Regions from separate parts of the Paenibacillus sp. P36 genome, predicted to be linked through region 1. Evidence: riboswitches for the same ligand, from Rfam matches in the RefSeq annotation. Region 1 holds a riboswitch; each other region holds the start of a gene.

Region 1 (7,530 bases):
CGCCAGGCTTCCCAATCACACGTTTGATCCACACGTGTTTGTCATCGCCTTTTGTAAATAAGCTAAGCAGAGGGCTGTCCAGCAGATCGTTCTTGAACGTCCGCTTCAAATCAACTCTAGAATCAATAATGACGATGTCTTCATAATTAGGTTCGTAATTGAACGTATGAGAAAGCTTTGATACATACACGCGTTGACTGTCATGCAGCGTAGGGTCCATAGAATGACCCATTACTTTGGTCGATTGGAACACAAAAACGCCAAGAAATACGACTAAAACAAAAGAAATGGCAATGGAACCAAACCAGCTCCACAATTGCTTGAGAAAATTCATCCTTATCGCTCCCTTGTCCCATGTTGCTACTCAGCCAAGCCATGCTTAAAAGCATAGATGGCAGCTTGTGTTCGATCCTCCACACCAAGCTTGGCGAGTACGTTCGTGACGTGAAATTTCACTGTTTTCACACCGATAAACAAATCATCCGCCAGTTCCTGGTTCGACTTCCCTTTGGCGATCAGCCGCAGGACTTCCATTTCCCGATCCGTCAGCTCTTCATGCGGTTCCGCTGCCGCCTTAGGCTGTCTGAAACGGTTCATAATCTTAGAGGCAACCTGAGATTCTAGAATGGATTGCCCTTTGGCCGCGGCTCGAATCGCTTGAGCAATCTCGGAAGCACGAGACGTCTTGAGCAAATAACTGAAGGCTCCAGCTTCAATCACTGGATACATTTTCTCATCATCCAAGAAGCTAGTCAACACAATGACTTTACACTCCGGATACAGCTGCAGCAGCTTCCGGGTTGTTTCGATCCCGTCCATGCCTTCCATGACCAAATCCATCAGCACGACATCCGGTCGATATTCCTGGGCCAACCGAATGCCATCTTGACCGTTGCTGGCTTCTCCGACCACTTCAATGCCATCTTCTGTTCCCAGAACAGCGGCAAGCCCGATCCTCACCATTTCATGATCATCGACAAGCAAGACTTTAATCAATGTATCGTCCATTTGCTTCTCCTCTCGTCAGCAGAACTGTTTTCCTATATTCCACTACCATCACCATCAATTAACAACACGAACCAACTATACATTTTCCACTGCATCTGTAGCTAGAATCGGCACTCGAATTTCGATACGCGTACCCCGATCAGGAGCCGTAATAATGTCAACAGAGCCGCCAATTTCGTTAACCCGCTCCTTCATCGATACGATGCCGTAGGAGGTAAGCTTCTTCGCATCCAGTTCAAAACCGACACCATCATCGCGGATCGCCAGGCGAACGCCGTCAGCGCGGTGCAGCAGCTTAACCTCGAGCTTATTCGCTTTGGAATGACGCAATGCATTCGAGAGAGCTTCCTGTACGATCCGGAACAGGTGATCCTCAATGCCTTTATTTAAACGAATCTCTTCGTCCATATCCCACGTAATCGCCATCGGCACCTTGGCCGCCAGCTCTTTGAGAAGCTCAACAAGCCCTTCGGACAATCGTTTTCCTTCCAAATGGATAGGCCGCAAATGAAGCAGCAGCGCCCTCATCTCCGATTGCGCAACAGAAGCCATCTCCTCAATCAGATGAATCTGCCGTTTGGCTTTCTCGAAATCCTTGTCCAAAGTCCGGCCAACAGCCGTTGCGGTCATCGAAATCGCGAACAATTGCTGGCTGACCGCATCGTGCAGCTCCCGCGCTAATCGCTGCCGTTCTTCAATAACAGCCGACAATTTCGCTTTCTCCGCAAGCTCGGCATTATTGTTAGATAGTCGCTGCAGGGAAGTAACCTGCTCTTCCCAACGTTTCATAATGCGACCGAGCTGCTCGCCGAGACGCCCGATCTCATCTTCGCCATTCTGGAAGCCTTCGCGGGCGAAGGTCCCTTTTTCAAGCAAAATCATCGTCTCCATCAGCGGCTCAAGCCGGCGTGTAATCCGTGAGCTGTTCCAGTAACCGTACCCTGCACCAATGCCTCCGATAATCACGATGGCCATGAAAACGAATTTCACACCTTCTTGCCAGCTCGTAAATGGTGTGATTAGATTGTTTGAGTTCATGAAATAGATGATAGCGCCAAATACAAAAAAACTAAAAATAATCGATTCAGCCATACTGCGCCATATCATATTTGTTAATCTGCGTTTATAGCCGTCCAATATGCGCTGAACCTCCTCTAGACGTTACATCACTTTAATTTTAATATCTCCTACAATATACGAAAGCACAAGTTTCACGCGGTGGTCGCAGCTCTCATAATTGGACGATTGCCACTGTAATTTGTTCATTACGCCTGATTCACGCTCACTTGCAACTTGAATTTGGCCAAATGTAACGGATGCTCCTACGGAGACGCCAATATCATCTGGTACCTTTATATCTACATCGCCTATCACACCTTGCAGAATAAGCGTTGTTTCCTTTTGCTCCAGTATGGCAAGCGAGAGATCGATATACGTCTCCCCGATAATGTACCACGTTGAACTATTGCGCATGATCCAAGGCTCACGCCCCAAGCGAACGCTGTCCATCAGCTTCTGCTTCTGAATATAGGTGTCATCTTTATGCACTTGCTTGGACCGTATGAAAAAGAATCCTAATGAAATCAAAACGATAGATAAAACAATCGTAATATGATCACCAAACAGAATCACAGCCCCTACTCCGATGAGCACAAAACCTTTGCGCTCTTTGCGGGAACGGACCCGATGAATGCCCAGCAAGACGAGGATTATCGCAAGAATGGGGAAAAAGCCTATCGTATGATCCAGAAGCAAAAAAAGACCGGCGCCAATCAGCACAAGAGCTGTATTCCGGTTGCGGTTGTTTTTAGTTTCTTCGCCCATCGCTGCACCTCCTCTGGCTGCCGATTAATTCGTTCATATAGATTCCTAGCATACCATAAGAATGGACAGCCTCCAAGATGCAAATCCTTGCCCAGCAAGGCTCTAGCATGAGGAATGGAGGCCGGAACCCGACTGCGCCGCATACTGTGCGCAGCGCAGTACAATCACGCGAGGCTTATTTCTTGTCGCGCCAATCCTGCTGAAGCTTGCGCATCTCTTGCTTGAGGTTGCTGCCGGCCTCCTTCAGCGTCTCTTTCGACACGCGCCCCGCCACGCGCAAGCCCTGCAGCGCTTCCCGGCCGAGCTCGCGGCCGGTCGCTTCCAGCTCGCGCAATGCTTCGCGAGCTTCTTCCTTGGACAGCCCGCTTCGCGGCTGTCCTGTTCCTGCTGTGCGGCCGGCACGCAGCGCCGCCAGCTCGTCTGCGAGCGCCAGGCAGACGTCCTGGCTGCTCGCGTACTGCGCGCGGTACTGCGCGCAGGCTGCTTCCAAGCGCAGCTTCTCTTGCAGCGCCATGCGCGCCAGCTCTTCGTCGCCTGCGCGCATGGCCAGCTCGGCCTGCTCGGCGCGCAGCTGCGCCATCTCCTGCGCGTCGACGCTTTGCTTGCGCAGCTCAATCGTACGCTGCAGCGCCTCCTCGTAGCGCTCCTCCAGCTCGGCTATGCCGCGCGATGCTCCCGCGTGTCCAGCGTGGCTGGAATGGCTGGAGTGGCCGCCTCCCCGTTCATGCAGGTCCAGCTTGCTTGCTGCCTCCTGCCAGGCCATATCGGCCATTTTACCAATTCGATCAAATACGCTCATCATCCACACCCCCTATGTTCCTGTTGATTAAAGTCTGAACTCCGCCGAATCGTTTGGTTTTTTTAGCATGCGATAGCCGTAATACATTAACCACACTGCAAACACAATCGCTAGGAATCCAGATAATTTTGTAATTAATATCAAAGCGCCAATGCCAAAAATCAGCCATCCCATCTTCTTGCCATGAGTTATCCCCACATAACCAAGCCCCACCATCGCCACAGGAACCAGCAGTCCCATGACATGAAAATGCATGCCAACTTGATGCATACAAATGAGAAAGCCAACTGCTATCAGAATGAGCGCCCAACTTTTTGATCGATTCATGCTCACTATTGCACCGCCCTTCGCGTAATCTTCTTGCTACTATCGTAGCCGAAATGGATTCACGTCAAAACGGACTCCCGACTGTTTTTGTACCTAGACCTAAGTCCAGTATGGTCTAAGACCTTTAACCATATTTTGGGCGTTGTTTCCATTATTCTATCAATGATAGAATATTTGAAGCCGAGTCCGGTGCACAGACAAAGTGCCGGTACGGGGGACGATTTACATGGGGTGAATATTTGCTCTGTACGCAGAGCAGACTAGGGAGAACCTTCTTCCCGAACCCGTCAACTAACCTCGGAGGCTCATTTTGAAGGAGGATTACCAATTGAATATGTTTACAAAAGGGTTAGCGTGCCTTGCTGTGTCCTTCACAGTTTTGGCAGGAGGCTTTCTTTCCCCATTTTCGGGACATGCTTATGCACAAGCCGCGAGTATGGACGTGAAAGTGCAAGTCAACGATGACCTGGTTCAATTTCCGGATGCCCAGCCTTATTTGGATGACAACCACGCTACACAAGTACCGATCCGTTTCGTAACTGAGAAACTGGGTTATGATGTACAATGGCAAAAGGAAGGCGACGCAATTAAAGTCACACTGAACAATGACAAGCATTCTATTTCCTTGGTGTCAGGTCAAAAAGAGGCCGAAATCGATAGCACTCCTGTCGAGATGGACACACACGCTGAGTTCCAAAACGGACGTGTCTACGTGCCGCTTCGGTTCTTAAGCAATGCTTCCGACATTCCCGTTCAGTGGGATGCAAGCAGCAATCTAGCGATTTTAAGTAAAGACGGCAATCATCACGCACCTGATTATGAGCTATTTGAGTCAACAGCTTACTCCGCTGATCCTTCTGAAAATGGAGGCTTTGGAGCATTGGACTATATGGGGAATCCATTAGGAATCGGAACCGTCGCTGTAGATCCATCGGTTATTCCACTTGGATCTAAGCTCTATATAGAAGGTTATGATTTCAACGGCCTGCCAAAAGGCGGCATGTATGCTTATGCAACGGATACCGGTGGTTCCATCAAAGGCAAACGCATTGACATTTACATTCCAGGCTCCCAGCAGTCCTTACGCAAATTCGGCTTCCAAACTGTAAAAGTGTACAAACTAAACCCGTGATAATCACGGGTTTTTTAATTTTGACGAACAGCCCGTGAATATCAGGATGCTAGCCGTTGCTTGTATCTTGCTCCTGCGCCGAGTTATTTGCTTACAAAACACTCAATCCCCTGAAATAGAGCCCCACAGTTCCCTTATAGGTCGGGGGATGTGCGATGCGTGTGCTGTGCAAATGCAGTGCGAGTGAAGCCCGCACGAAGACCTCTCAGCGAAACTACAGTCCGCTATTTGTTTGAAAAGCTCGCTTCTGATCCAGCGAGGGGAACTGGAGTCCTCTATTCCCTCGTTCTAGGCTGAAATTTCCGAGAGAAAGCGCACTAACAAAAAACGGCCCCGGAACACCGGGACCGAATCCTAAAAGAAATCCGCCAAATACGTCGTACGCTGCGGAATTGCCGCTTCCAACCGAGTAACCAGTTCCTGCGAGCCTTGAAGCCGCTCGATTTTGGCCATAAAGCCCGCCTTTTGATAACTCATAAATAAGGCAGTCAACGTTTGAATACTACAGCTCAGTATACGCTCATCCGCTGGTTGCTCACCCTCAGCTAACTTGATGACCTCCGCTTTTTCCCCACCGCTGCCAGTGAATTGCAATTGGAAAACGCCATCGTTCCAGTCCGCATGCGGATCAGAAATTCGCAAATAGATCGGCTCAACCTCTTTGCGCGGTTCAAACCGATACTGTTTCAGGAAAGCTTCCACATCGATAATACGCGCCGAAAAATACGTTATTTTCTCCTGCTTGAACTTAGGATCATGCACCAAGAAAGGAAGCTGATCATCCGCTGGCGCTTTAACCTCCACCTTCGAGATCATGGAATCATGATCCGCTATGAACTTCCATAACCCGCGTCTCGTTTCTTCATCCAAAAACACCATCTCATGAATGGTCGCCGTATACTCTTTTACTTGATAAAAGACGTACCCCGTCCGTTCACCCTTGGCATTAACATAGAGGGCTACCGTACCTTTTTTGTTTTTAAAATATCGATTGTTCCACCAATTTGCGTCCCGCTCCATCATTCCATTGAATTGCAGGGCATACTGTTCATAAATAGGATTCAAAAGCTCCCATTCCCTCGTCACACGAACGATTGAACTGCCTTCTGGAGCATAGAATTTTGGAAGTTTATCCGCAGGAATTTCATATTTCAGGTAGTCAATATACGTCTCCCAGCCATACTTCCGATAAAATTCGAACTTAAACGGAGATAGAAAGGAGACGGTCTGCCCTTGCTCTTTCATCACCTTGAGCGCTTGAAGCAGCAGCTTCGCGACCATTCCGTTGCGCCTGTACTCCGGCCAAGTTGCTACTCCCGCAATACCGCCCATGGCAAAACGCTGACCATTCAGCCACGTATGAAATTGGTTAATTTGAAGCTTAGCAGCTAGTTTCCCCTGAACAAAATAGCCCCAAATTTGCTTCGGATCTGTCCAACTGCTGCGGTCTTCCTGCTCTTCTGCGCTCAGTTCATATTGAAAAGCAAACTGGGATAATGCAAGACTCTCCGGCAATTCCTGTTGTTCCAATGTTCGAATTTCACTCATTATGTATCACCTCATGTACAAGTATACTGGAAAATCATTGACAATACCTATGCCTATTTAGGCGTTCTCCATTTAGAAATCAGGGCATACGTCCAATCAACGAATGTCTCTACGTCATATGATGTTGATGTATAGTGATTCAACCCACTTAAATACTTAAGAACCGGAGGGGATACTATGTCATATGCAGCTGGTTGTGGTACTGGATACGGATCTGGATACGGATCTGTAGGTGTCGTTCTTGTCCTTTATGTTCTGCTTGTTATCATCTTGGCTACTTTCGCAATCTAATCTTGCCTTCATTCCAACCTGACTATTCCTTGTAAAAAGACCTGCTTGCACTAACTTCTTTGAAAGAAGATGAGTGATCGGCAGGTCTTTTTTTATTTGATCGGATAGATAAGAACACGTTCGCCCCTCGCAAAACCTGAGCCTCCGGCAGGCAGTTGAATCAAACAATCCGCATCTTTAATGGAAACCATGATGCTCGACTTATCAATGCCGGAAGGCTTAACCCGCAAACAACCATTCTCGACATGCGTTGTCCCTCGGACATAACGCGGGAATGCCGAGCCTTTGTCGTAATCCACATCCAAATAAGCTGTCATGGCTTCGGGGCAAGGAGATAGGCAGCCTGACATCGCTTTAATCAGCGGCTTGGCAAATAGCTCAAAGCCTACAAACGATGCGCCCGGATTACCGGAGAGCGAGAGCAGAAGCCTATTCTCCCAAAAGGCTGCGCTCGTCGGCGTGCCTGGCCGCATCGCCACTTTATTAAACAGGAGCTTACCCGCAAACCTTCCAAACAAATTCACCAGAACATCATAGTCACCAACAGAGACACCGCCGGAGGTGATAACAAGATCAACTTTGCCTAATGTCTCCAGCAGAG
Region 2 (7,530 bases), 290 kb from region 1:
GACATAACAACGACGATATCAAGAAAAAGTTGATCGCGTATATTCAGCAAGATGGCGTCACACATAGTCTGGATATGGCGACAGCTGCTAAGGAATATTTTCTTGAACAGTTCCAGAGAATCATTATGCAACCAAGAGGGCTCTCATACAAAATTCAATTTCCAGGTCCTACCGGCGCCAATTCCGTAGAAAGCGCCCTGAAGCTTGCGCGTAAAGTGACAGGACGTTCTACGATTATCGGTTTTACGAACGCTTTTCATGGCATGACGCTTGGGGCGCTGTCGGTTACTGGCAACAAATTTAAAAGAAAAGGTGCTGGTGTACCTTTGCATCATACCGTTTCTATGCCGTACGACGGCTACATGAGCGATCAAGTCAATACGATCGAATATATGGGAAATTATATCGAGGATAGTGGGAGCGGTGTATCACTGCCGGCCGCCATTATCGTTGAAACGATTCAAGGTGAAGGAGGAATCAATGTAGCAAGTATAGAGTGGCTGCGAAGTTTGGAGATGTTATGCAAAGAACAGGGAATTCTGCTCATTGTGGATGATGTTCAGATGGGTTGTGGACGAACGGGAACTTTCTTCAGCTTTGAGGAGGCCGGGATTAAGCCGGATATCGTATGTCTGTCCAAATCGATTGGTGGTTACGGCTTGCCCATGGCCTTGACGCTCATTCGTCCTGAACTGGATATCTGGGAGCCTGGCGAGCATAACGGTACATTTCGCGGAAATAATCTTGCCTTTGTTACAGCGGCCCAGGCACTGAAATACTGGGAAACGGATCATTTCTCAGACGAGATACTTGCCAAAGGGGATATGCTAAAGAGTCGACTGCAGGATATGGTCGCAGCATTCCCAGAGCTGAAAGGGCAAGTGAGGGGGCGAGGTCTGATGCAAGGCATTGCTTTTGAGACTCAGGGTTTAGCAGAAAAAATATGTGAACGGGCTTTCTCCAAAGGCTTGATCATGGAAACATCCGGTACAGATAGTGAAGTGGCCAAAATAATGCCTCCTTTAATTATTACAGAAAAAGAACTAATGATAGGTCTTGAACGATTGCACGCTAGCATCAAAGAAATTGCAGAGGAATCCTAGAGAGTTCATATAGCGGAGAATGGAGGAGAAACAATGATCGTTAGATATCTCAATGATATTGCAGGCACAGAATTTGATGTAGATACGAAAACTTGGAGCAGTAAGAGATTACTTGTAAAAAGCGACCGCGTTGGCTTTTCCCTGCATGACACGACGATTAAAGCAGGTACTGAAACCGAAATATGGTACCAACATCATGTTGAGGCGGTGTATTGCATTCAGGGAGAAGGAGAAATCGAGCTAGCGGAAAGCGGAGATATATACCAGATCAACGCTGGAACCTTATACGTTTTAAATGGTCACGAGAAGCATTTGCTGCGCGGGAAGACTGAAATGCGGATGATATGTGTGTTTAATCCACCGACAACAGGTCGTGAAGTGCATGATGCTCAAGGCGTATATCCATTAAGCTAAAGGACGAAAGGCGGTAGAAACCATGATGACATCCAAAGGACAAGTGGCGTTAAACCATTCCAGTGTGCAAGATGCATACCCTTCAAGAATTTATAGAGAACCAAGACTCTTGGAAAGACAAGACCCAGCGGTTTACAATCATGCGATCAATCAGTCCGTAATCAGTGAGGAACAGCTAGCTTTTTATGATAAGAATGGTTATTTGTTTTTGGAATCTTTTTTTGATCAAAATCAGGTGCAGATTTGGAAAAAGGAGTTAGCAAGACTCTGGGATCAAAGTCGTCATCTTGAAAAGCCAGAAGTAATCAAAGAGCATGGAAGTGATGAAGTTCGGTCCATCTTTGCTGTACACCAGGACGATGAAGCATTTAAACAAATCGCTGAGCATCAGCGGATCGAGGCCATTGTTCGGCAAATTCTGGGCAGTGATACTTATGTGCATCAATCTAGAATAAATTTCAAACAAGGTTTTACCGGCAAGGAATTTTATTGGCACTCGGATTTCGAAACCTGGCATGTGGAGGATGGGATGCCGCGGATGAGAGCGCTCAGTTGTTCTATTGCTTTAGAAGATAACACGCCTAATAATGGTCCTCTTATGGTGATGCCAGGTTCACATCGTACATTTGTTTCCTGTGTAGGAGAAACGCCCGATGACAATTACAAGACATCGCTCCGCCGTCAAGAATATGGCGTACCTGACCAGAATAGTTTGAGTTACCTAGCGGAGCAAGGTGGGATTGTTGCTCCAACTGGAAAAGCCGGTTCCATACTATTGTTCGATTGTAATCTGATGCATGGCTCCAATAGCAACATTACGCCAGACCCGCGAAGCAATGTTTTCATCGTTTACAATAGTGTACTTAATAAGCTGAATGCGCCTTATTCGGGCAAACAACCTAGACCAAACTTCATCGCTACTCGGTAATTATCAGCTTGGGGCCTGCCTTACGGTGGGTCCTCTCAGTATCGAAAGGATGATGTTGTGTTCACGATCATATGCAGCATTCTTGTGATTCAGATTGTCTATGTATCTTGTTTTACGCTTCGAATGATCTTGACCCTTAAAGGTGAAAAATATACAGCTTCTGCGATCAGTATGCTAGAGATTCTGATCTATGTAATAGGTCTTAACATCGTTCTTAAATATGTTAACCAACCTGCATGTTTAATTGTTTATGCAATCGGATATGGATTAGGTGTGCTTGCTGGATCATGGATTGAAGAAAAACTGGCACTAGGATATGTTACGGTTAAAGTTATTACAGATGAGCTGCATCGTTATATGGCTGCTTATCTTCGGAAAGAAGGATTTGGTGTCACCTCTTGGGTTGGTTGGGGAAGAGATGGTGAGAGAATGGTGTTGGAAGTTCTTGCACGCCGCAAAAACGAGAAGTTTCTGTATGACTGCATCTTGGCTATTGATCACAAAGCATTCATTGTCACTGTGGAGCCGAGAAAACTGCATGGCAGTTTCTGGTTAAATGCTACTCGTAAATAAATCGTGATGTTGATAACGCTGAGTCCTGGCCTTCAGGAGCGGGGGAACCATAGTAAACTGATGCATGTAATTTATGCATAGTGGGGTGAATCACGGAACCACCGTGTAGGGCGATTCTCACGCCCGAATCCGACAGCTAACTTCGTAAGCGTATTATTGGAGTGGTTACGACTGATAGCTGCATACGAGCAGTTGCTTTCGTGGTCTTCCATAAGGAGGAGAAAGAATTGAATAAATCGGAACAAACCTGCACCGAATATGTGTTAGTTTCCGCACCGAACCGAGCGGGAAAGGAATTTATTAACTTATTAAGAACCAAGGGAATTCAATACTATGCGATTACGAATAACAACTACGGAAAAAAACGCTTGGAAGCAATGGGCGTTGATCGAATTATCATGGTAAATACCGAGGATGCAAGCAGTTGGACTGCACCTCAGATACGAATCAGCAAAGTATACTTGTTTGAAGTGAGTTTTAATCTATGCTGCCGATATATTCAAATATGTAAAGATTGGAATCCCAAGTCCATACATGTGATAACAAAACGTGGAAATGCAAGAGTTACATACAGAGCTCTAGGAGCTGACCATTTTACATACATCAATAATAATCAAGAAGCTTCGCTCCTGCTGCTTCCATAAAGGTTATCACCGGACTTTGTCTCTTCATCAACGGACAAGTCCGGTACTTTCAATTATGATTTGAGTTTTAACGTCAAATTTGATTTGAGAGTAGACGTTTTGCCAATGTTCCCAGTCTTTCTCTTTACCGAAATATTGACTCAGATAATGAAGACCGAACCCGTAGGGGTCAACATTGGCATCACGTATTTTATATAACAAATCTTCTGCAGTTTTGTTAACATTTTTTTCTAGCATTTTTTGGATCTGGAGGGAATTGGCGTCCTTGACCTTAATTGGGCTTTCTTCAATCATTCCCTTTATTTTGAGATTAAGACTGACGATTGGAATTTCATCTTTCGATATTGTGACATGACTAGACACCCGCGAAACGTAAAAGGCCAACCGTTTTCCTTCATAGTTAATAGGGATACCTGATCGGCTAAACTCATTCGCAGTCATGTTATACAGTTTTGTTTCTTTCGGGTTTAAGACAAGTTTTTCTTTCATTTTATCAAGTAAAGCAAGCTTCTCGACAACATATGAATCCCCATCAAAGCTAACGATGGGCAGGTAGGGATCGAGTCCCTTTTCTTTGAATCGACGGAAATTATCGAATAGAAACGCGGTCACAGTGTAAGGCGAAACTGTCCCTTCTTTTCCAAAAGTTAAGAAAAAGGAGTTACCCGCCAATCTTTCTGTTGATGGACTTGCTTTTAGTAGCTTGTTTGCGCTTGGTTCAGCTAATGCCATATAGGAAATCAGTTGAATGTCTCTTCTTCTTGCTAGCCAACTTAGCGGTTCCTCCATCGACTCTTTTACTAAGCTGTTACCGAATAAAAACATCCGGCAATGTCCGAAATCGAGCTCTTTATCGACATGAGCTTTAATATTTCTAACTGCTTCCGCTATGCTCGGGGCTTCCAAATGCTCGATCTGACTCTCCGCTAGCCCTTCGCCAATCTTGGATGCTGGTATTGCGAGACGAAGTGTTACCAAATAAGGATTTTCCTTTTTTCCAGTCCAATCCACCCCCATGGCTACGACGAAGAATCTTTTATCAATGTCCTTAAAGCTACACCCTCCAAGAGACAAACAAAGGTAGAGTAAAAAGACGATGAATAGTAGAATCCTCATGTAAAAACGTTCTCCTTCTTTTTTCTCCATACAAAATAGAGCATCATAAAAATGAATATGATTTCGGTGAAAAATCGAGCAATGAGCCATATCTCAGAGATAACCTGGTTTCTTTCTACGTTTACAAAGCGCATAAAAATGAAAGACAAGATCCCTGCACCTAAAGCTAACCAGATATTCATCTTCGGTACCGGTTCTTCTTCAACAGCTACTGAACGGTTAATTACATATCTAATTAACATGATGGTTGTGTGCCATGTGTTCATGACAAAGAGCAGCGATAATCCAGTGAAGAGCAGTAGAAAGACAAACAAAACCCGATTAATGAAACCATACTCCATGATCATGGAGTCTGCCGTCATACTCCAAATGTAAACGTAATCGCCTACACCAACTGTGCCGTGGAATCCGATTGGCACAAAAAAAGTAACCAGTAAGAAGAAACACCCGAACAAGGGTACGACCCATCGATTTCGAAAACGAAATCCCTCAACATGCAAGCGATTAAAAAGAACAAGGCTGAAATGACCGGAAAACAAAAAGGTGGCTGAAACAATTGTCATGAAGGATGGCGGTTTGTTCACGTATCCGGCTACGTAACGGATTGCGTCCCAACTAAAGTTTTCATTAACCATAGCTTTAACTAGAAACAAAAAAAGCAAAGGAGAGATTATAAGCATCATGATTTCATGAATAAACTGGACGGATCGGGTTGACCGAGTACTCGCCCATAGGGCAGCGCTAACCATTAAAAACAGATTTATATAAGGATTTACGTCTGGATAAAAGAACATACGGGCTGTCTCTGAATAGGCATATATAACAATAATTCCAGCTGGAAGCCAGATAAATAAACCCACAAATAAGCTGTTGATAGTGGTAAACCATCTTGGGAGGTAAAGATCACATATTTCTGGAAAACCCAATCCGGGAAACTTTTCAAAGCAAGCCATCATAACGAATGAAATGATGGTGCCTATCACCATTGCAATGAGCATTCCTGAAATTGCGCCATTAAAACGATCTCTTATGAGTAACGTTGGTACGAACATCATGATATTAATCATTCCAACATAGAGCACATGATAATAGGTATACCGAGACATGGTTTACTTGGTCCCCTTTCTATAATGATGTGCTTTCGCTTCTAACTTTGGAATATAAAAGGCTAAATAAGGCTGTCCAAAGCTCCTTAGATTGCACCAATAAACAATTAAAGCAAAGAATGAAACAACTACCCCTAATAAACCATAGAAAATTGAGACTATGACAAAGATGTATTTAATAAAGCGAACTGAATAACCAAAGCCGTTGTTCGGTATAACGAAATTAGAGATCGCAACAACTGAAGTTACGATAATCATGATACTGCTCACTAATCCCGCCTGTTGAATGGCTTGACCCAAAATCAAACCACCAACAGTTGTTGCTGTAGAACCGATATAACGCGGCAGGCGAAGGCTTGCCTCATTCAATGCTTCAATCATAAAAAGCATAATGAAAACTTCAATAAATGAAGGATAGGGGACCACTACTCGACTGCCTGCAATTGATAGTGTTAATTGGACGCGAAGGACCTCTGGGTTATATGAGACAATGGCTATATAGAGGGCAGGTAAGGTAATTGTAAGAAGCATGGCAAAATATCTAAGAATAAGCAGAAATTTGCTCATCCAATATGATTCATAATCATCATCCATCGCATGGAGGAAATCGATTAGTCGAACAGGAAGAAGCAGACCGAAGCGACTTCCGTCCTGTAGTAGTGCTACTTTTCCGCGCTCGAGCATAATTGCAATACGATCAGGTCTTTCTGTTTGGAGAATGATGGGGAAAAGCCTGTGTCTCTTTCCCGAAAGTGCCTGTAATAGTTGACCCGCTGCTCGGAGAGTCCTGATTTGTACATTGTTTATCCGCTCATTTAATAAATCCAGTACCTCTTTATTAATTAAATTTTTATCGTAGAGAACGCTTATTCGTGTTTTTGAGTGATCTCCTATGATGTGTTGTTCTACTGAGAGAGAAGGCACATTATACCGCATGCGTATTAGGCTGATGTTAAGATCTAAATCTTCTGTAAGTGCAGTCTGAGGACCTTGCAGTGATGCCTCTATTTGAACGGTATCAGGCTTGTCCTGAAACTTCCTTTGGACATAGAAGCGAAATACGGTGTCCTCAATTTTGAATAAGAGCGTACCGTTCAGCAGCAATTGCGTCCAATATTCAGGCTGATTGGCTAGCCCAAAGTTGGGATTAGTGTTAATCAGGCGTTCAAATTCTTCCGGGTGGAAACAATAGGAATATGGAATGATCAAACCATCTTTAATCTGTGTCTGATCACAAAGCTCAGGGAAGTAAACAAGCTCCATCTGGATGTATCCGTTATCCAGTGTGTCACAAAAGAGGTCGGATGGATTATTTAGTTCAGCAAGAATTTGTTCGATCAAGTTTTTCCCTCCGATTCCTTACGTTACCACATTAGCCTTCCCTGTACATGGATAGAGCATACGAAATATTACTAAGTTAAAGCTGACCTTTAGACACTATAACAACCTCCGTATTCATGAAATAAATACGGGGGTATTTGTTAATAATAGGTAAAGATTTATTCAAAGGGGGTGATAATAACATGAATGAGACTCTTGCAGATGAGTTGAAAATTGGAGATATCGAATTGAAGATTACCCAAATTCAAGAATATTTCTCATGTACGGACGACTTAAAGATTCAAAAGTTCGTTTTTAACAGCCAA
Region 3 (7,530 bases), 310 kb from region 1:
CAACCAGCCTCAAACATGTTTCTACAAGTAGGGGGTGAACAGTTTAGCGGACGGGATCGCGGTCCCACGGGCAGAGACGTTCGCCCCCGGCTACCGTTACTAAACCTCTAAAATACAAAAGAGGTCAACCAGTAAAAACTGGTTAACCTCATAATACGAACGGGCAGATTAACGGAACTTACAATACCTGGAAGCGTATAATTAATGAAAGACCAACGGTGGAGGTGGGGCATGACTAAACCGAATATGGGACTAAGAATGGCTTGGATTATTCCAAATGTATTAATGTACATTTTTTTCCTGGTTCTCTCTGTGTTTGTATTTGCGAATTCAGAAGGGCTAAACGATATCAATCGACTTGGGATATGGCTTGTTATCCTTATTTTATTATTGTTAATTGCACTTTTCGGGTCATACCGAATTTGGTCTTGGATACAAAAGGGGAAGTTGTAGATTAGGCTGCCAGTATGATTCGGTGGCCTCACACCCTCAGGTGAGCGGAAAAGTATCGTGAAGCGTTGGCTAAAGAGGTGGAACGGAGTACTTGGAATCAGATTGAATTAAAGTGAGTTGCCGCGTATTAAACGCGGCTATTCTTTTTTCTAAAGTTATATAATTCGAGTTGATTTCTAACGGAAGTGATGAGCAGATGGCTTTTCCATATTTCATTGACAATGCTCTTAGGATCGTGCGGTCCCTTGTCGCCAAACATATTGAACATCAACATGAGAGTAAGTTTATTGTCGGGAGTTTCTTCGCAAGAGATGCTCTCGTTCATCGAACCGTCCTGGTCGTAGTCAACGTCTGCACCGAATAACAAGCTGATTGTTGGCGTTTTCGAACCAAGAGAATTGCCGAACCATATTTTCACACACCTGACTTCAACTGGCCTGTAACGAACAATCGGTATATGTGCTTCTTTTCCGTCACTTTTTCATCCGTATAGTGAAATTCCATGTGACGTTTTTTACACTCCAGGGGGATAGTAATAAGGCGGCGGTTTAATCCAGCCACGCTTTCTCATTAATGATCGGTAAGGAGCACTGAATTGCAAGAGCCTGCTCATTGACCTGAGCAAAATAATGGTGACATCGGTTCTTAAACCCTGTGAAACCCCTTGCCCACACAAGGCGATACAAGCTGTTATTTTGCCAATGATGAGATTGGCTATTTCATCGTCTGTAAATTTTACGCCAAGAGGAATTTGGTTAGATTCGGAATCCGGTTTTTCCGCTGACACAGAGGGCAATGGAACGCCTTCCTTGATCAAAAAATCCCTGACCATTTCAATATCTTGTAGTGATTCATGAACCGCGTTCTCGACAGCATGCCTTAATTCAGCATCGGTAGTCGTATTTAATGCGATTTTATAGATAACCTGTCCCTCTTCATAGATGGTAAGAAGTGTCCATAATGTCATTACTTCACCTACATGCAACGGTGGTACTGGCTCTTCATCCAATAACGAGCCCAAGACACTCTTAATCGCGTCCCAGAATGTTGTCATATTTGGAAACACCTCCAATAACAACTATCCCCTAGAATAGTGAAGATTATACGCGCCTATACATTTGAAGTATATTTTGGATTTATATAAGTTTCCTTTGAGTCATCAAAGTATTAAGAAATTATATTGGGAAATGAAGTCATTCACACCACTTAGTATTTCGATGAGAATTAAATACGTTGATATGTAGGCAGTTTAAGATGAACTAAAACAGCAACAAGTTCTTGGACTTTATTTCCAAGACTTCCGCCAAAAGCGATGGCTCCCACTTTACCGATGGGAAAACCAAACGATATCATTGCACAGTAAATTATCAATGAACAAGGATGCTGAAACTGTGGCAAGAAAGGGTTATCCTCAACGTCCAAAATGGCTATGGATCGAGAAATAGTGCCAAGTCCAATTTCTTCGTTCAAACCAATAATCGCTACTTTTTTATTATTTTGCTGATACGTCATAACAGTTTTTGCAACAGCGGTTAGGGCAGAATGATTCCAAACGTGGGAGGAAGGAAAATCAATAATGATAGTTTGTGGCTAAAAATTATTTTGGATTTTTATAGTAATGAAAATCTTCGTTTGATGTTTGACGAATACAACATTGTTGTGTAATATAAAACTACGCTTAATTTCCGGATTGATAAATTCTGGAAAGCGGGGGAACCAATTTTCTGGGGCGAATCTTTAAGTAGGGAACCATCTTTCCCGAGCCCGGCAGCTAACCTCGTCAGCAGTGGATGGGTCAGCTTTTTATTATGCAAATAATTGCATTTTTGACCCGTAGAACGGGTCTTCTTGTTTAATTAGGCCTGTTTTGAAGGATTGAATCGTATTTATTTTACGATTTACACCCTCATACGGGTCTATTTTATTTGTCTTATTACACCCATCCATGACCATATATAGCAAAGGAGGTTATCGTTTTAGAATCATTAACCACCCTTAAACATCTAATAGCAGCTTTTCAAGGAGGATCATCGATGGCACAGCCGAAATACATTACCGATATTGATAAAATCACGGAGATTCCAGAGCAGGAACGAAGTAAACTGAAAGCAATTACGGAAAAGTTCGTATTTCGTGTGAATGATTATTACTTGAATTTGATTGATTGGTCTGACCCGAGCGATCCGATAAAAAAGCTAATCATCCCTAATGAAGGGGAACTATCGGAGTATGGACGTTGGGATGCTTCTGATGAAGACACAAACTATGTTGTCCCTGGTTGCCAACATAAATATAAAACAACGGCATTATTACTAGTTTCTGAAGTTTGCGGAGCCTATTGCCGATATTGCTTCCGCAAAAGGCTGTTTCGAAATGACGTGAATGAAGCAGTTGCAAACGTTGATCCCGGATTGGCATATATTGAAAACCACCCTGAAATTAATAATGTATTGCTGACGGGCGGAGATAGTTTAATCCTAGCAACATCGAAACTCAGAAAAATAATTGAGCGATTACGTGAAATTGATCATGTGAAAATTATTCGATTGGGCTCTAAAATTCCTGTTTTTAACCCCATGAGGATTTATGAAGACGAAGCTTTACTTGAACTTATAAGAACATATTCTACAGTCGATAAGCGTATTTATGTGATGGCACATATTAATCATCCAAGAGAAATTACAAAAGAAGCAAAAAGGGCTTTCGAAGCTTTACATAACGCAGGAGCAATCGTTGTCAATCAGACCCCTGTACTTAAAGGAATTAACGATGATCCCTTCGTTTTGGCTGAGTTGCTTGATAAGTTATCTTGGGCAGGAGTAACACCGTATTACTTTTTTATTAACCGTCCTGTTGCCGGTAATCGAGAATTTGTATTACCACTAGAAAGAGTATACCGGTTAGTTGAAAGTGCGAAGTCCTTAACATCTGGTCTTGGAAAAAGAGTGCGATTATCCATGAGTCATACGTCAGGTAAAATTGAAATACTAGCGATTGAGGGTGGCAAGGCATACTTAAAATATCATCAGTCTCGAGATAACGAATATGGGAAATTTATGGTGCTGGATTGCCCTGCTGACGCAGCATGGTTCGATGATCTGCCCGGAAGTGAGTATCTATGGAATAGGCCAAAGAAAATAGCAGCCGATGTTATCTCTGCGAATGATCTTCCGGACTTGCCTCTGCATTAACACAAAAGAATGATGAGGTTAAACTTGGAGGAGTCTGTCAATTAAGGGGCTCCTCTTGTTTTTTTAGGCGTACAAAAAGTGTTCAAGAACTTTTGGAGGTAAGTCATGCTAACCATATACGCGATGTTAGAAGAAATTCAAAAAAGAATCGATTACTTAAAATCTAAGGAAATTGAATATAAGAAGGTAAATAATGTAAGCGGTCGGCTAAATACCAAAACAAGACGGCAAGAATTACAGTGGCTAGTGGGTACTATTTGTGGAGAACATGCTGTTGAAAAAAAGACAGATGGGATTGAATCATTATGATTATGAAAACAAAAGAAGGTAAGATCATCGAAATTCTGTTCAAAGATGAACATATTTTAGTATATGTGATGATGGGTGGAAGCGGCCTATGAATGAGTTGAAAGAACCGACCATGAGAGATGTACAAACAAAACGTAAGCTTGAAAATCCAACTGATAAATTGAAGTGGAGATAATGAACCACGAATATACACATAATAGCAACAAGGCTCATCATAGGAGGTTTCAATGATCCACTACTGGCTTGTACTGCTCGGAATCGCAGTTGCGATCGCTTATGTAGCAGATAAAATAAAACAACCGTATCCAACATTACTTGTTGTTGCAGGGCTTTTGCTTGGTATTTTTCCCATTAATGCTCTTAATGAATTTAAAACCTATGTGTCTTCGGATCATGTCTTTCAAACGGCCGTGATTTTAATTTTCTTATCGGCGCTAATCGGAGATGCTGCACTTAAGCTTCCTTTTGGAGAGATTAAGGAAAACAAACGTCCGATATTATTACTGGCGTTATTAGGAACGTTTATGACATTTATTCTGGTAGCCGGGCTTTCATATTTCTTATTGGGCCTGGACTTACAAAAGTCGCTTGTCTTTGGCGCATTGATGGCAGCCACAGACCCGGTCTCCGTATTAACGATCTTTAAGTCAATGGGTTTGAACAAGAAGTTGTCCATTATCGTTGAGGGAGAGAGTTTGGCGAATGACGGAGTAGCTGTTGTTCTTTTTAAAATAGCCCTAGTAACGACGGTACTAAGCATGTCTGGCGTACTACATGGATCATTGGAGTTTGTCAAAGTAGTTCTAGGAGGCATCGTTATTGGTGTTGTAACTGGCTACATAGCCTCAAAAATAACCTCAAGCATCGATAATTATTTAGTGGAGATTGGGCTTTCAATTGTCCTCTTTTATGGAGCATTCGAATTAGCGGAAATGTTCCATTTCTCCGGTGTCATTTCCGTTGTATTTGCAGGACTCTTGTTAGGAACTTACGGTAAAAATATCGGCATGTCCGATTTAACCCATGACAAAATGGACTCTTTTTGGGAAACAATTGCTTTTATTGCAAACGCATTGATCTTTCTCATGGTTGGTCTTGAAATTTCAAATATTAACTTCACTGAGAAGTGGATTGAAATCGGTGGAAGCATTCTCATTGTACTTGCGGCAAGGTTCATTGCAGTCTATGCTAGTCTTATCTTTGATAAAGAAATACCTCCTATCTGGAAGCCGATTATTGCATGGGGCGGATTAAAAGGATCTCTGTCTATTGCGTTAATCTTGAGCATTTCTCCGGATTTTGATGGCCGTGACTTAATATTAGCTATGACGTTTAGTAATGTTGTTTTTTCACTGCTTGTTCAAGGAACAACAATAAGCCCACTTGTAAAGAAACTCAACGTTAAGTAAATCACTAATATTGACGTAGACCACTTTGAGATGAAATGATCTTCAAGTGGTTTATTCATGTTCTGCTACGAAGGCATTTATGAGTGAAAACTATTCATGGTACTCCAGTTATATCTGGATAGAATATTAATTTCGAGGGAAAATATGGAGATAAGAAAGACCACTGAAAGTTGGAAAGAGGGAGTTCGTTAATGGAGCGACAGCATCGCCAAATCACAATCATTCAAACGGCGATTATTCTGATTAGTGCGATTGTTGGGGTAGGCGTGTTAGCACTTTCGCTTTTTGCTGTAAGGGCTGCTGATACAGGGGCGCCACTTGTAACGCTCTTCGGCTTCTTAATTGGTCTATTCGGACTTTGGTCAGTAACGAAATTAGGTATGCGATTCCCCTCACAATCAATTATTCAATATAGCGAGGATTTAATTGGAAAAACAATTGCACGGATTTTCAGCTTGATGATCATTGCTTTTTTTTGCTTTCTCACAGCTTTTGCTTCACGTGAATTTGGGGAAGTTATTGTTACTTCGGTATTAGTAAAGACCCCCTTAGAGGTTACAGTTATTGTAATGCTGCTTCTCGCTGCTGTTTCAGCCCGTGCAGATATTACTACTTTTGCATATATTCATCATTTTTATTTCCCTTTCATCATATTTCCTGTGTTATTAATCGTGGTGTTCTCGCTAAAGAATGCTAATCTAATTAACCTTTTACCTCCATTGGGAAATGAACCAAATAATTTCTTTGGGGGCATGTTTACGATGGCTGCCTTATTTCAGGGTTCTTTTATCATGACAATCATAATCCCTGCTATGCGGAACCCGGAAAAAGCTATGATTGCCAGCTATATTGGAATTTCAATACCTGGGGTGATGTATATGCTTATTGTAATTGCTACGGTTGGTGTATTTGGGGCTGAAGAAATTAAAAAGCTAGTTTGGCCAACTTTGGAATTAGCCAAAACTACATCACTGCCTGCTAACATCCTGGAGCGTTTAGATGGTGCTTTTCTTGCTGTATGGGTTGCTGCTGTTTTTACAACATTGTTGTCATCATATTATTTAGCGATTAATTTTATAAGCCAATTGTTACGTTTGCACGATCACAAGTTGTTTTCTTTTTTTCTGGTCCCTTTTATTTATGTCATAGCCATGTTTCCTCAAAACCTGCTGCAGATGTATGAAATCATTCAAACCGTAGGCCGAGGGGGGCTAATTTACACAATTGCTTATCCTTTTATATTATTGATAGTAGCGATTTTACGTCAGAAAAAAACAAAACAAAATAAATCACTTTGAGATGAAATGATCTTGAAGTGGTTTTATTTGTGCATCAATTTTCCTATGTAGGTAAAGATTATATCTGACTCTTGAAAAAGAAAGGTATGAGAACATGGTTCTATATATTTCAATAGGCATTATTTTCATTTTTGTATTGTTTGGGGCTTTTGCTCCTGCTCAGTTTGCTGCGTCAGCAACCTCACTTTTTGACCTATCAATAAAAAATTTTGGATGGTTCTTTCTGATCTCGACTTTTGGTTGCTTAGTTTTCGCTTTTTATTTGGCTTTTAGCAAGTATGGTCGAATTAAGCTAGGTAAAGACGAAGACGAACCTGAATATTCAACCTTATCCTGGTTTGCCATGCTTTTTAGTGCTGGAATGGGGATTGGGCTTGTTTTCTGGGGAGTGGCTGAGCCGTTATCGCACTATCTATCACCACCAGAAGGAGCGACTGGAGGCACTACAGAGGCTGCACGCTTGGCGATGCGCTATTCTTTCTTTCACTGGGGCGTACATCCCTGGGCTATTTATACAATCATCTCGCTTGCTTTAGCTTACTTCCAATTTCGGCATGATAAAAAAGGGCTTATAAGCGCTGTTTTCTCACCCTTGATTGGAAAATTGTCCGAGGGAGGGATTGGAGCAGCTATTGACACCCTTGCTATTATTGCAACTGCGTTTGGCGTAGCCACTTCGTTAGGACTGGGAGCGCTTCAAATTAACGGTGGCTTGAACCACATGTTTGGTATTTCAATTAATCCTGTGGTTCAAGTGGTCATTATTGGCATTGTAACTGTCTTATTTTTAATCTCCGCGACTAGTGGATTAGATAAGGGAATCCGAATATTAAGTAATACAAATCTGCTTATAGCTGTCTTATTAATGGC

Evidence for each region. Region 1 has a riboswitch for cyclic di-AMP ahead of ACKTT9_RS06115 (stalk domain-containing protein). Riboswitches for the same ligand answer to the same signal wherever they lie in the genome.
Region 2: it holds a riboswitch for cyclic di-AMP, as region 1 does, so the genes downstream of both, ACKTT9_RS04775 (hypothetical protein) here and ACKTT9_RS06115 (stalk domain-containing protein) in region 1, are expected to answer to the same signal.
Region 3: it holds a riboswitch for cyclic di-AMP, as region 1 does, so the genes downstream of both, ACKTT9_RS04675 (KamA family radical SAM protein) here and ACKTT9_RS06115 (stalk domain-containing protein) in region 1, are expected to answer to the same signal.

The regions. Positions count from the first base shown of each region.
Region 1 covers NZ_AP038372.1:1,318,896-1,326,425, reverse strand. The annotation lists gene lepB (signal peptidase I) at 1-334, opposite strand, end outside; gene ACKTT9_RS06140 (response regulator transcription factor) at 361-1,008, opposite strand; gene ACKTT9_RS06135 (sensor histidine kinase) at 1,084-2,145, opposite strand; gene liaF (cell wall-active antibiotics response protein LiaF) at 2,170-2,832, opposite strand; gene ACKTT9_RS06125 (PspA/IM30 family protein) at 3,008-3,634, opposite strand; gene ACKTT9_RS06120 (LiaF transmembrane domain-containing protein) at 3,659-3,958, opposite strand; cyclic di-AMP (ydaO/yuaA leader) riboswitch at 4,127-4,279, shown strand; gene ACKTT9_RS06115 (stalk domain-containing protein) at 4,293-5,090, shown strand; gene eis (enhanced intracellular survival protein Eis) at 5,445-6,638, opposite strand; gene ACKTT9_RS06105 (sporulation protein YjcZ) at 6,816-6,929, shown strand; gene glp (gephyrin-like molybdotransferase Glp) at 7,022-7,530, opposite strand, start outside.
Region 2 covers NZ_AP038372.1:1,027,124-1,034,653, forward strand. The annotation lists gene ectB (diaminobutyrate--2-oxoglutarate transaminase) at 1-1,103, shown strand, start outside; gene ACKTT9_RS04760 (ectoine synthase) at 1,137-1,517, shown strand; gene thpD (ectoine hydroxylase) at 1,540-2,445, shown strand; gene ACKTT9_RS04770 (DUF2179 domain-containing protein) at 2,503-3,018, shown strand; cyclic di-AMP (ydaO/yuaA leader) riboswitch at 3,025-3,185, shown strand; gene ACKTT9_RS04775 (hypothetical protein) at 3,246-3,662, shown strand; gene ACKTT9_RS04780 (Ger(x)C family spore germination protein) at 3,690-4,808, opposite strand; gene ACKTT9_RS04785 (hypothetical protein) at 4,775-5,884, opposite strand; gene ACKTT9_RS04790 (spore germination protein) at 5,888-7,225, opposite strand; gene ACKTT9_RS04795 (spore germination protein) at 7,408-7,530, shown strand, end outside.
Region 3 covers NZ_AP038372.1:1,007,445-1,014,974, forward strand. The annotation lists gene ACKTT9_RS04660 (hypothetical protein) at 581-871, opposite strand; gene ACKTT9_RS04665 (DUF3231 family protein) at 968-1,507, opposite strand; gene ACKTT9_RS04670 (hypothetical protein) at 1,678-1,965, opposite strand; cyclic di-AMP (ydaO/yuaA leader) riboswitch at 2,119-2,254, shown strand; gene ACKTT9_RS04675 (KamA family radical SAM protein) at 2,487-3,644, shown strand; gene ACKTT9_RS04680 (hypothetical protein) at 3,750-3,953, shown strand; gene ACKTT9_RS04685 (cation:proton antiporter) at 4,181-5,362, shown strand; gene ACKTT9_RS04690 (endospore germination permease) at 5,554-6,660, shown strand; gene ACKTT9_RS04695 (BCCT family transporter) at 6,755-7,530, shown strand, end outside.